DNA from 4 places in the Psychrosphaera ytuae genome. Region 4 is predicted to be linked to each of the others. Evidence: predicted binding sites of a transcription regulator. Region 4 holds the regulator's gene; each other region holds the start of a gene.
What was found. Region 4 encodes sigma-54, which starts transcription at its own class of promoters, with help from an activator protein. Its sites were predicted from a motif close to GTTGGCACGNNNNTNGNNT; they were not measured.

Region 1 (3,164 bases), 490 kb from region 4:
AAGGAAAGTTAACGTAGTTGAGTCGGCACGCTGGGTAATGCCAGAAAAATACAGCGCAGAACTTCAAGCCGAACTAGACTATAAATATCTGATTATGTTGGGTGAAAGTGATTGGGGGTTAGCAGCGGAGCAGTTGGTAACAACCGAGTACATTCAACCAGAAGACGTCAAGTGGCGAAAACACCCAGGAAAACGCCCTTGGTTGTTAGGGACAATTAAAGAAAAAATGTGTGCTTTGTTGCACGTATCGGATTTGATTGCCATGCTTGATAAAGGCATCAATGCACGGCAAGAGTAAGATTTTAAAGTAGGAGTTGCTCAGATGAGTGAAGAAAGAGCCCCAGTGAATAAATTAGCTGATGGAAATGATGAAGTATTGCAGTGGGTGACATTTCGATTAGAAGATGAAACCTATGGCATCAACGTGATGCAGGTTCAGGAAGTTCTAAGATACACTGAAATTGCTCCAGTCCCTGGCGCGCCAGATTATGTTCTGGGTATCATCAATCTACGTGGTAACGTGGTAACAGTCATTGATACTCGTGCTCGATTTGGGCTTCCTTCAGGTGATGTCAGTGACAACTCTCGTATCGTAATCATCGAATCTGATAAGCAAGTCATTGGTATTTTGGTCGATAGCGTCGCTGAAGTGGTTTATCTAAAATCTTCTGAAATCGATAGCGCGCCTAATGTTGGTACTGATGAAAGTGCTAAATTCATTCAGGGCGTGAGCAACCGTGATGGTCAATTGTTGATACTTGTTGACCTTAACAAGCTAATGACGGACGAAGAGTGGGACGAAATTTCAGATATCTAATCTGACAAGGTCAGTCGTCCTAAAGGAAAATGACGGTGAGTGAGACAGTGAATTTAGAATACATTATTGGTGGGGTGGCCTTTGTCGTTTTGACAGCGGTTATCTTCTGGCTATTCACACTGTCTTCTCGAGTTCGTCAACTGACAGAAAAAGTAAATCAAAACTCAAAATCAGGCCAAGAACAGCAAGAAGTTATTTTTTCAGAAATTAACGCATTGCGCAAAGAGTGCCAATCACTCCAGTCACAAATCAAACAAGCATATTCTGGGATTGAACAGAAAGACAAATCAACCCAGTCTCTACTCAACCAATTACAAAACAATCAACAGCAGCAGCTTGAACTCATTACTGAGCTCAACAATAAGGTACTGTTATTAGAGCAGGATAATGAGCCTAACCGCCTTTATTCCCGTGCTAAGAAAATGGTTGAACTAGGTGCAGACATAGACGAAATCGTGATGGAATGTGAACTATCAAGAGCAGAGGCCGAACTCCTGCTGGCGATGCAAAGACAATCCAAGTCAAAATCTGCTTAATCCTTACCACATTTTAAACTTTTTTATCCGACTCCACACTTTCTTTAACACAAAGTGTATAACTTCCTGTTCCGAGTAAGTTATTAAGTCCTTTGTTTATTTTTGAGTTTTTAGACTCAAATTCACCAACTAATCAATCTTCTCAAGTTCTTGATTTTAATTGGTAAAATTGCATTTTGCTTTAATTAAACAAACTCAAACATGCCTCTGGCACGATCTATGCTTTTCCTTACCATCTAATTAAATACGTCGAGCATTTGACGGAGGAAGAGATGGACAAGTTACTTTACGTATCCATGTCAGGAGCAAAACAAAACCTAATTGGCGTATCAATGAACGCCAACAACTTGGCTAATGCCAAGACGGTAGGCTTTCGCTCTGATTTCGAGCAGCAGCGCTCGATGCAAGCGTTTGGTGATGGGTTGCCGTCGCGAGTGTTTGCAATGGAAGAGCGTCCTGGTTCAAGAATGCATCACGGTGCGATCGCGACGACGGGTAGAGACTTGGACATTGCGATTTCTGGTCGAGGCTGGTTGGCCGTTCAAGATAAAAATGGCGAAGAGGCTTACACCCGTGAGGGCAACCTTCAAGTGACCAGTGACGGTTTATTGACGACAGCCAAAGGCACGCCAATCTTGGGTGAGGGTGGACCAATTGTCATTCCTATCCCAGTGGAGAAAGTTGAAATCAGTCCAGACGGCAGTATTCAAGTTCGTCCGCAAGGTGCGCCGGCAAACTTTTTAGAAGTTGTAGATCGCATCAAAGTAATTGAGCCGCCAAACGACAATGATTTAACAAAAGGTTTAGACGGCTTATTCCGATCTAAGCAACAGGTGTTGTTTAACGAAGACTGTGGTTTTTGTGAAGCATCTCCAGACATTCGAATCGTCAGTGGAGCGTTAGAAATGAGTAACGTAAACCCAGTCGAAGAAATGGTGGCAATGATCTCGCATCAGCGTCAATACGAGATGCAGATCAAGATGATGAAAAAGGCCGAAGAAATCGACCGTTCTCAAGACACATTATTAAGAATTGTATAAATAGGTAATTAGGAGGCAGTTATGCATCCAGCATTGTGGATTAGTAAAACCGGTTTAGATGCTCAGCAAACCGATATTGCGGTTATTTCAAATAACTTAGCAAATGCGAGCACAGTAGGTTTCAAAAAAAGCCGAGCGATTTTTGAAGACTTGTTGTATCAAAACATCAACCAACCTGGTGGCCGATCTTCACAAGACACGGAATTGCCTAATGGTTTGATGCTTGGTGCTGGTACCAAAGTGGTTGCAACCCAAAAGAACTTTTCGCAAGGAAACATGACAACTACTGAAAACAGTTTGGATGTCATGATCCAAGGACATGGCTTTTTTGAGATTCAACGTCCAGACGGTACGGTTGCGTATACACGAAATGGTCAGTTTTCCCTTGATGAAAACGGTCGAATCGTAACTTCTGGTGCCGGCTTTCCGTTACAGCCAGAAATGAACGTTCCGGAAAATGCAAAATCGATCACGATTTCTCAACAAGGCGAGGTATCTGTTCAGCTTCCTGGTGAAGGGGCGGGCGTTATTATTGGCCAGTTAACCATTAGTGACTTCATTAATCCTTCAGGTCTAGAGCCAATCGGTCAGAACTTATTTACAGAGACAGGTGTCAGTGGTGCTCCGCTGCAAGGTAACCCTGGTGTAGATGGGCTTGGTATTTTGGTTCAAGGTGCACTTGAAACCTCCAACGTTAACGTAACCGAAGAGCTGGTAAACATGATTGAGTCGCAACGAGTTTATGAAATGAACTCTAAAGTCATCTCATCA
Region 2 (3,164 bases), 1.6 Mb from region 4:
GCAGCACGGTCAGGTGCGTATGGAAAAAACTCATTAGGTAACAAGCTATTTTGATCTGTGTCGCCATAATCCATGATCCCCATTAACTCTATATAAGTCGGTAGTCGCCAGTTGGCGCCGCCACAAAAGGCCTGATCATTTACCGCTTCAATATAGGCCTCGACCGAACAGACATAAGCAGATGGACATGAACCCACAGGGTTAGCTTCGTCAACGATTGAATAGTAGTTCTCGACTCCGCGCAAAGCACTGTACTGAGGTGATGCATTTGACTCTTTCACTTCCCAAACGAGGCCAGTGAAGTTGTCACGGACGCAGCTAAACACCAACGCGTCATTGCTTAGCTCATCGCCATTGACGTCAAATTTGGTAAAATCGAAGGTTTTTTCACCTGCACCGTATTTATCTATTGCATTGGCGACCGAGTCGCGACCTGAGTCTGCATCTTGGTTGGGATAATCCACATTGTCACAAGGGATCAGACCGTCATCGTCGTAACAATCAACGACACCCGTGTCATGTAATGTCCCCAAATTAAGTGGATTAACGGTGACGTTGACCGTATCCGTAGAGCTGTTGCCATTGCCATCGATTGCTTCAACCTGAAAACTCAGCGCTTCTGTAATGTCTACATTGGGCGCATAAAACTCGGCGATACATTGGTCAGCGTTGATTAAGTCAACACTGATGCCACTAATTTGTGTCCAAGTACAAGAAATCACATTGTCGACTGAGAAGCTGTTAGACGCATCGAGCTTTACTAGAGAGAACTCATTGACTGTCTGATCTTGGCCTGCATCCGGGCTGACCGTACCTGCCGCAGCAGCGACTGGAATGGTAATAATGTTGGTACCAATTAATTCGAAGTTATCGGTTACCGTTAGTTCGATTTGAAAGTGAGTTAACGCTTCTACATACGGCGCTTGAATGGTTACCGTATCACCGTCGGTCGCCGAGAAAAACTGAAGCGGAATATGCGTGTCTATTTGTCGCCACTGATAAGCACGAACTTCGCCGTCCGTATCGTAACTGTTTTTACCTGATAAGGTGATCAACTCAAATGTTTTATACGGTGCGACGGCCGATGAGGTATTATCTATGACTGCTACAGGGTTGCGAGGAATATTTTTAACCGTGATTGTAACTTGATCGTCAACTCTTTGACCGTCTGGTGCAACGTAAACGACCTCTATAACAATATCCGTATCTACATCGACTTGTGGCGCTAAAACACTAAGCTCTAGTGCTGCATCAGTTGGAAAGTCCTCAATAGCCGGCCCTTCAATTTGGGTCCACGTCGTCGCCCCTTCTGTTGGGTAAACCACTGCCGTAATGGCAATCACTTGCCCTTCTGCCACCACCATATCGCTGCCTAAGTTAATACTTGCAACATTAGCGCCTGACGGCCCTTCTGGTTCACTACCACCGCAGGCGGTTAGCAGCAAAGTAAAAAATAGGACAGAAAATAATCTCATACGTGTTCAAACACCTTAAATACAACACCAAAGGAAAACAACAAAAGCACCTAAACGCTTTTTGGTAACCGACAATTACTCGAAAATTACGTATAAATGTTAGTACTAGTCATCTGTTGAAAGCAATTCTTACGCCAATAAAAAACCGACCATCAGGTCGGTTTTTGTTTAATTCGATGATTAAGCAGTGCCTAAATTACTCAGACGCGTCTTCTTCAGTTTTGAATTTAGCGGCTGTTTCGCTAATTAACGGCTGAAGTTCGCCTTTTTGGAACATCTCTAAGATGATGTCACAACCGCCGATTAACTCGCCTTCAACCCATAGTTGTGGGAATGTTGGCCACTCTGCATAAGCTGGTAACTCAGCACGGATATCTGGGTTTTGTAGAATATCTACGTATGCGAACGGTTCGCCACACTGCATTAGGGCTTGTGAGGCTTGCGATGAAAAACCACATGATGGCAATTTCGGGCTGCCCTTCATGTATAAAAGAATTGGGTTTTCTGCGATCTGTTTTTTAATTTTTTCAATGGTTTCCATTGTAACCTCAACTTAATGGTAATTTTTTTCACGACGACTAGACTTAAGCCTGATCTTAAAAATAAAATAAGGCGTTTTGTAATTTTAGACTTGAAAATCAATCTTTAAGTCTTATTAAGTATGAACAGATTGGGCTTTTTCAAGTCCAGCACATTAAAATAAAATACAAAACGGACACTTGAGAGTTATCAATCAAGTCCGTCGATTTTATCAATAAACATAAACAAAGCCAACGGAGACAACCATTATGGCATTCGAATTACCAGCACTACCATATGCTAAAGATGCATTAGAACCTCATATCTCAGCAGAGACTTTAGACTTTCACCATGGTAAGCATCACAACACTTACGTTGTAAAATTAAACGGTCTAATCGGTGGTACTGAGTTTGAAGGCAAATCTCTAGAAGAAATCGTTAAAACTTCTGAAGGTGGCGTATTCAACAACGCAGCACAAATCTGGAACCACACGTTCTACTGGAATTCTTTAAGCCCGAACGGCGGTGGCGCTCCTACTGGTGCAGTAGCTGACGCAATCAACGCAAAATGGGGTTCTTTCGAGAAGTTCCAAGAAGCATTCAATGACAAAGCAGTTAACAACTTCGGTTCAAGCTGGACTTGGTTAGTTAAATTAGCTGACGGTTCTTTAGACATCGTAAACACGTCTAATGCTGGCACGCCAATCACTGAAGAAGGTGTTACACCTCTTATCACTGTTGACCTGTGGGAACACGCTTACTACATCGATTACCGCAACGTACGTCCTGAATACCTAAAAGGTTTCTGGGCATTAGTAAACTGGGACTTCGCGAATCAAAACTTCGCATAATAGTTTCTAGTAAACTGATCGTTAAAGACGCCAAGTTTGTATTAACTTGGCGTTTTTTTTTGTATCATGCGCCCTTCGCGCGAACCGCATTTGGAATGCTTTTTTGGATAAAAGATAGGACAAGGTAATGAAAGAGTTGTTATTAGCCTCCGGCAATCAAGGTAAAGTCAATGAGTTACAAGAAATGTTGGCGCCGTTGGGTTTTAATGTTGTTCCGCAAAAGCAATATAATGTCGGAGACGTCCCAGAGACAGGTACCACCTTTGTCGAAAATGCCATTATTAAAGCCCGCCATGCTGCCGAAATGACAGGTTTACCT
Region 3 (3,164 bases), 780 kb from region 4:
AGCGAAGCCAGGTTCAATCAACCCACACACTAAGTTCGAATCAGAAGTATACGTACTATCTAAAGAAGAAGGTGGTCGTCATACTCCATTCTTCAAAGGTTACCGTCCACAGTTCTACTTCCGTACAACAGACGTAACAGGTGCAGTTGAGTTACCAGAAGGCGTAGAAATGGTAATGCCAGGTGACAACATCAAGATGGTTGTTGAGCTAATCGCTCCAATCGCGATGGACGAAGGCCTACGTTTCGCTATCCGTGAAGGTGGCCGTACTGTAGGTGCTGGTGTTGTTGCATCAATCCTAGACTAATCTGTTATTTATAACTGATTATTGAAAAGGCTCCTTCGGGAGCCTTTTTTGTTTTGCGGTTACCGAAAACTTTGTCCTGCATTTTCGGCTTTTCCACCGTCCCTGGTGGTCAAGCTCATGTGCATTTGCACACTGCGCGCTTCTTCCTCGGTCTAACCTCATGATCGAACCCGATAGATTAAAATAAAAAAGCGCTCTTTGAGCGCTTTTTTATGTCTCTAAATTAGTGACTTGCGGAGTTAATGTTTACGTCCTTTCCACATTGCGATTTTTGCATCTAGCCACCTTGCACTAACGCTTAAAAGATTTTGACACTTTTTAAGCCAGTCTTTGGCAACGTCGTATTCGTAGCTCAAAATAAATAGTCCAGGGATCAATAACAATAACGAAGGTCCGGGAATGATGATAAACACCAATCCTAATAGAACCAGTAATCCGCCAACAATATTGATAAATAAAAATCGCACTGTTCGTAACATAAACGTATACCCTACTGGTTAATCAATAGAAACTTTTCCGTCGATATTGATGATATCTAGGTCACCACTGCCGTCATCAAGGATAGTTAATCCTTTGGTGTTTTTGACAAGGATATCGCCTGAACCATCTTCAATAACGACAGTATCTCCGGTGTTTGTTACCGAAATACTTCCGGAGTTATCATCGATGACGACTTTTCCTGTCACTTCGTCGACAGAGATATTTCCGGAGCCATCTTCAACGTCAATATTACCGATGATGTTGTTGATATCGATTGATCCAGAGCCGTCTTCAATTGTAATGTTGCCTTTAATGTTTTTTAGGTCTATCGAGCCCGAACCGTCATCGATGGTAACGTCTGATTTGATTTCACTCATAAACACATCGCCACTGCCATCATCGATTACAACCGCAATATTGTCTGGCATCGAAATCGTTAAATCGACGCTAGGAGAATTGCCATTCCACATGTTGATCCCTGATTGATAGCTGCCGATTAGGTAGGCTTTAGTACCGCGACGTTCTAGTGAGAACTCAATTTTTTCTTTATTGTCGGTGCGAATATAAGCATCTACATTGATCTCGTCCGTGAGTTCATCACCTTTGACAATGATGTCACCCGCTCCGTTATCAATAATTAGTGTCGTAATGCCTGATGAACTCAGTGCTAAGTGGTCTTCATAAGTTATATTCGCTTCTTTGCTATGCCCAACGTGAATAACACAGCCAGATAATAAAGTCGTCATGAGTGCAGCAGTCATTAATTTTTTCACGGAGTTTCCTTTTCATTCTTTTTATTTAAACTTTAGTGTCTATTCGTCACTAAATTGATTACAAAGGTTTAAAGCAAATTGCGGGCAATAATTATTAAAATTTATTTATTAATTAAATCAATGATTTATAAATGTTGGGTTTTTCATCCATGGTAGTCAGTGGTAACTTAAACTAATTATTAGGTTTTTTAGCCAAATTTATAGGAATGGGATTATGAGCAAGTTAGGGTATGCGTTGTTGTCGTGTTTGTTAATGTCGGTTATTAGTGGCTGTGCAAAGTCACCAACTGGTAGAAATCAAATTACGTTATTTTCAGAGGAAAAAATGGCTACTATGGGAGCTCAGTCTTTTGAAGAGATGAAACAGCAACTTCCTATTAGCAAGGACAAGAAATTAACTCAGTTTGTCCAGTGTGTTGCTGATGCTATCACGCCTTATGTTGCGAAAGATGCTCATAATGGTGACTGGGAAGTCGTTCTGTTCGATTCGGAACAAATCAATGCTTTTGCCTTACCTGGTGGAAAAATTGGTGTGTATACCGGTATTCTGCAAGTAACAGAAAACCAACATCAGTTAGCCGCAATTATGGGCCATGAAGTCGGTCACGTGATTGCAAACCACTCTAATGAACGTATGTCGTCTAGTTCGTTAGCTCAGACGGGACTTCAGGTAATAAATATTGGTCTCTCAACTCAAGACCCGCAAACTCAAAGTATGGTAATGGCAGGGCTTGGGCTTGGTGTACAGTATGGGGTACTGATGCCATATGGTCGTTCTCATGAAAAAGAAGCCGATATCATAGGTCAAAATCTTATGGCCCAAGCTGGTTTTAATCCACAAGCTGCAGTGAAACTGTGGCGCAATATGGCTAAAGCGAGTGCGGGCTCACCTCCTGAGTTCATGTCAACTCACCCCTCGCACGAAACGCGAATTAAAAAGTTAACCGAAAACTTAACTAAGACGGAGCCCTTATATAAGGCAAGCAAACAAAAGCCGAATTGCTCTAAGTCTTAACATTTCGTAACAAATTGACAAGAAACTTAATATTGCAACTTTAACTTGTGTTTTGCACACTAGAATTCTGTATCAATTTGATACGAGTGATGTAAATGGAAGTAATTGCAAAGATTGAATCTAACTTTTTCAGATCCGAGTTGGCGAGTAAATTACACTCGGATTTGAGAGGGTTGCCACTATTAGGAATAACGGCAGTAGGGGCTTTTTTTCTACTGTTTCTCAAAGATATTAGCACGCCGTTTTTAACCGCTTGGTTGTTGTTAATGGTCGGGCTATACGGCCGCCTCTTTTGGGCTAATTTACGCCTTAAAAAACAACCTCAGGTAGAAAACTACAAAGCTTGGACTTGGAGTCTATTCAGAGCTTTTATTGCAATTGCTCTTGGTTGGATGATGCTCCCTATGCTCGTCTTACCTACTTTAACCGGCTGGCCTGAACTTACTTTTGTGTTCATGTTATTTGTTGTTATAACTTTGCCGTTGCCTGTTTTTAGTCACTGTGTGCCCATCGCCTTTTTTAACCCACTAATTATTATCATGGGTTTGGTATTATCTTCTGCTTTTTTTGCGGAAATGACAGGTAGTGC
Region 4 (3,164 bases):
AATTTGCTATAGCCCTGGGTTTGACTCTGTTATCTACTTTTAATGCATTGGCGTCAGATGACCTGACTATCGATGCACAAGAGCAAGACTTAAACTTTAAAAAGAACACTATGTTTTTCAAAGGTAATGTTCAGATCAACCAAGGTTCGATGAAAATCAAAGCGGATGAGCTATATGTCATCACAAAAGACGGTGCCGCCGAAAAATTGATCGCAAAAGGCAGTCCAGCTACCTTTTCACAGAGCAGTTCAGAAGGCGATGAACTAGAAGCGAACGCGACAGAAGTCATCTATTTGGTCAACGAGCGAATTCTTGAATTGAGAGGCTCTGCAAAGTATCGTCAAGGCGGTTCTGTGGTTGATAGTGCAAACGGTAACATTACATTCGATTTAGAAAACAAACGCGTTAAAGCAGTTGGTGGCACCGAGAACAATGGTCGTGTTACAACAACCATCAAAATCAAGCCAAAAACAAATAACGAAAAAGATTCAGGTAACGATTAATGACAAAGTTAGTCGCTCAACATTTAGCGAAGTCATATAAAAGTCGACAGGTCGTCAAAGACGTTAGCTTGTCAGTAGAAGCCGGCCAGGTCGTAGGCTTATTAGGCCCCAATGGTGCTGGCAAAACGACAACTTTTTACATGATTGTTGGCCTTGTACCAAATGATAAAGGTTTGATTCAGCTCGACGACATAGACTTGAGTCACGAACCTATGCACGTTCGAGCTCGAAAAGGAATCGGCTACCTGCCGCAAGAGTCTTCTATCTTCAGAAAATTAACGGTTTCACAAAACATCATGTCAGTTTTGCAAATGCGTAAAGACATTGACGCAAACCAGCAAGCTGATTTACTGGATGATTTAATCGCCGAATTTCATATTGACCACATTCGAGATAGCCAGGGTATGGCGCTATCCGGTGGTGAGCGACGTCGAGTCGAAATTGCCCGAGCACTTGCAGCAGACCCTAAAATTATCTTGCTTGATGAACCATTTGCTGGTGTTGATCCTATCTCAGTGATCGATATCAAAAAAATTATTCAACAACTCACGGCAAAGGGCATTGGCGTGTTAATTACAGATCATAATGTCCGTGAAACACTTGATGTCTGTGAAAAAGCCTATATCGTTAGTCATGGGGAGCTAATTGCCGAAGGCACCCCAGCGGAAGTTTTAGAAAGTGAGATCGTTAAGCAAGTTTATCTTGGTGACCAGTTCAAACTTTGATAATTTATAAAGAGATAATCTTAATTAAGTCAGTAAGTTCCGGATAAGATGAGACCTACACTCCAACTCAAAATGGGTCAGCAGTTAACAATGACCCCGCAATTGCAACAAGCGATTAGACTGTTGCAACTGTCGTCTTTGGAATTGCAACAAGAAATCCAAGAAGCCTTGGATAGCAATCCTTTATTGGAGTCCGATGACTTTGATAACTACGATGGCCAAGAAGCCTCGGAAGTTACTCAAATCGACACTCATCAAGAAAGCCAAGAAAACGGCGCGAGTAACGATGACGAAATCGAATGGACCAAGGACGAGATAAGCACTAACGAAGCACTGCAAGATCAAACCATGGGAGATGAGCTTCCTACAGACTCTACATGGGATGATTACATGAGCGCAGCCCCTGCTAGTTCTGGGCCGGCTTATGAAGGTGAAGACACTGTCTATCAAGGTGAGACTACAACCAACATCCAAGATCATTTACGTTGGCAGCTTAATCTATCCCCTTTTTCTGAACATGATCTGGCAATTGCCACGGCTATCATTGATGCCATAGACGAAAAAGGCTTTTTAACTGTTTCAACTGAAGACATTGTAGAGGCAGTTGATATTGAAGACGTTGAAATAGAAGAAGTTGAAGCCGTCTTAAAACGCGTCCAAAACTTCGACCCTATCGGTGTCGCATGCCGAGGATTGCAAGAGTGTATGGTTGTGCAGTTACGTCAATACAGCGACGACACACCTTGGAAAAAAGAGGCCATTGACCTCATTCAAGAACACATAGATTTATTGGGTAACCGTGATTACCGCACGATTATCCGCAAAACCAAACTCAAAGAACACGAGCTCAAAGAAACACTAGAGCTGATTCAAACCCTCAACCCTAACCCTGCAAGCATAGTGATTAAAGACGAAATTGATTACGTCATCCCTGATGTGAGCGTGGTTAAGAAAAAAGGTCGTTGGATAGTTGAGCTAAATCCGAATTCTATGCCTAAAATTAAAGTGAACGAACAATACGCTTCACTGTCTAAAACGGCAAAGAACAATTCTGACGCGCAGTTTGTTCGTTCTCACTTACAAGAAGCTAAGTGGTTTATTAAGAGTTTGGAAAGTAGAAACGACACATTGTTAAAAGTATCAAATTGTATTGTGCAACAGCAGCAAGCCTTTTTCGAATATGGGCCGGAAGCGATGAAGCCGATGGTATTGAATGATGTAGCGGAAATGGTCGATATGCATGAGTCAACAATCTCACGTGTGACGACTCAAAAGTACATGCACACACCAAGAGGAATATTTGAACTCAAATACTTCTTCTCAAGTCACGTCAGTACTGAAAATGGCGGTGAATGTTCATCTACCGCTATCCGCGCCTTAATCAAAAAGCTAGTTGCTGCAGAAAACCAAGCTAAACCGCTAAGTGACAGTAAGATTGCTGATATCCTGGCCGAACAGGGCATCCAAGTAGCCAGGAGAACTATCGCAAAATACCGGGAATCGTTAAACATTCCCCCTTCAAACCAAAGAAAACGATTGGTGTAGTTTCACCAATCAAATCAAAAGAAGGAAGAGCATATGCAAATTAACCTAACTTGTCGTCACGTCGAGCCTACTGAGTCATTAAAAGACTATGTAGATACGAAATTTGCAAAATTAGAACGTCATTTCGATCATATTAACAACGTCCATGTGATTTTAGACGTCGAAAAACTGATACAACGCGCAGAAGCGACTATGCATGTTAATGGTGGTGAACTTTTTGCCACATCTGAACATAGTGATATGTACGCAGCCATTGATTCTTTAATTGATAAACTTGACCGTCAGGTCAAAAAACACAAAGAAAAATTAACTCGGCACTAAAGGTTAATTTTAAGTAATACTAGAGGCGCTAAGGACGGCGCCTTTTAACTCATCTTTTGAGACGAAAATC

Region 1: flgF (flagellar basal-body rod protein FlgF) is a predicted target of sigma-54. The motif match lies at 1,560-1,578, and genes of this name have one in related genera.
Region 2: J1N51_RS03995 (Lcl C-terminal domain-containing protein) is a predicted target of sigma-54. The motif match lies at 1,596-1,614, and genes of this name have one in related genera.
Region 3: J1N51_RS08430 (DUF4097 family beta strand repeat-containing protein) is a predicted target of sigma-54. The motif match lies at 1,632-1,650, and genes of this name have one in related genera.

Annotation. Positions count from the first base shown of each region.
Region 1 is NZ_CP072110.1:3,162,886-3,166,049, forward strand. Features, by position in the region: gene J1N51_RS13905 (chemotaxis protein CheW) at 1-298, shown strand, start outside; gene J1N51_RS13910 (chemotaxis protein CheW) at 323-817, shown strand; gene J1N51_RS13915 (DUF2802 domain-containing protein) at 853-1,353, shown strand; gene flgF (flagellar basal-body rod protein FlgF) at 1,626-2,393, shown strand; gene flgG (flagellar basal-body rod protein FlgG) at 2,415-3,164, shown strand, end outside.
Region 2 is NZ_CP072110.1:894,887-898,050, forward strand. Features, by position in the region: gene J1N51_RS03995 (Lcl C-terminal domain-containing protein) at 1-1,475, opposite strand, end outside; gene J1N51_RS04000 (Grx4 family monothiol glutaredoxin) at 1,672-2,016, opposite strand; gene J1N51_RS04005 (Fe-Mn family superoxide dismutase) at 2,264-2,845, shown strand; gene J1N51_RS04010 (XTP/dITP diphosphatase) at 2,973-3,164, shown strand, end outside.
Region 3 is NZ_CP072110.1:1,893,071-1,896,234, reverse strand. Features, by position in the region: gene tuf (elongation factor Tu) at 1-307, shown strand, start outside; gene J1N51_RS08435 (PGPGW domain-containing protein) at 547-786, opposite strand; gene J1N51_RS08430 (DUF4097 family beta strand repeat-containing protein) at 805-1,560, opposite strand; gene J1N51_RS08425 (M48 family metallopeptidase) at 1,775-2,575, shown strand; gene J1N51_RS08420 (bifunctional diguanylate cyclase/phosphodiesterase) at 2,671-3,164, shown strand, end outside.
Region 4 is NZ_CP072110.1:2,673,319-2,676,482, reverse strand. Features, by position in the region: gene lptA (lipopolysaccharide transport periplasmic protein LptA) at 1-503, shown strand, start outside; gene lptB (LPS export ABC transporter ATP-binding protein) at 503-1,228, shown strand; gene J1N51_RS11890 (RNA polymerase factor sigma-54) at 1,277-2,773, shown strand; gene hpf (ribosome hibernation promoting factor) at 2,807-3,094, shown strand.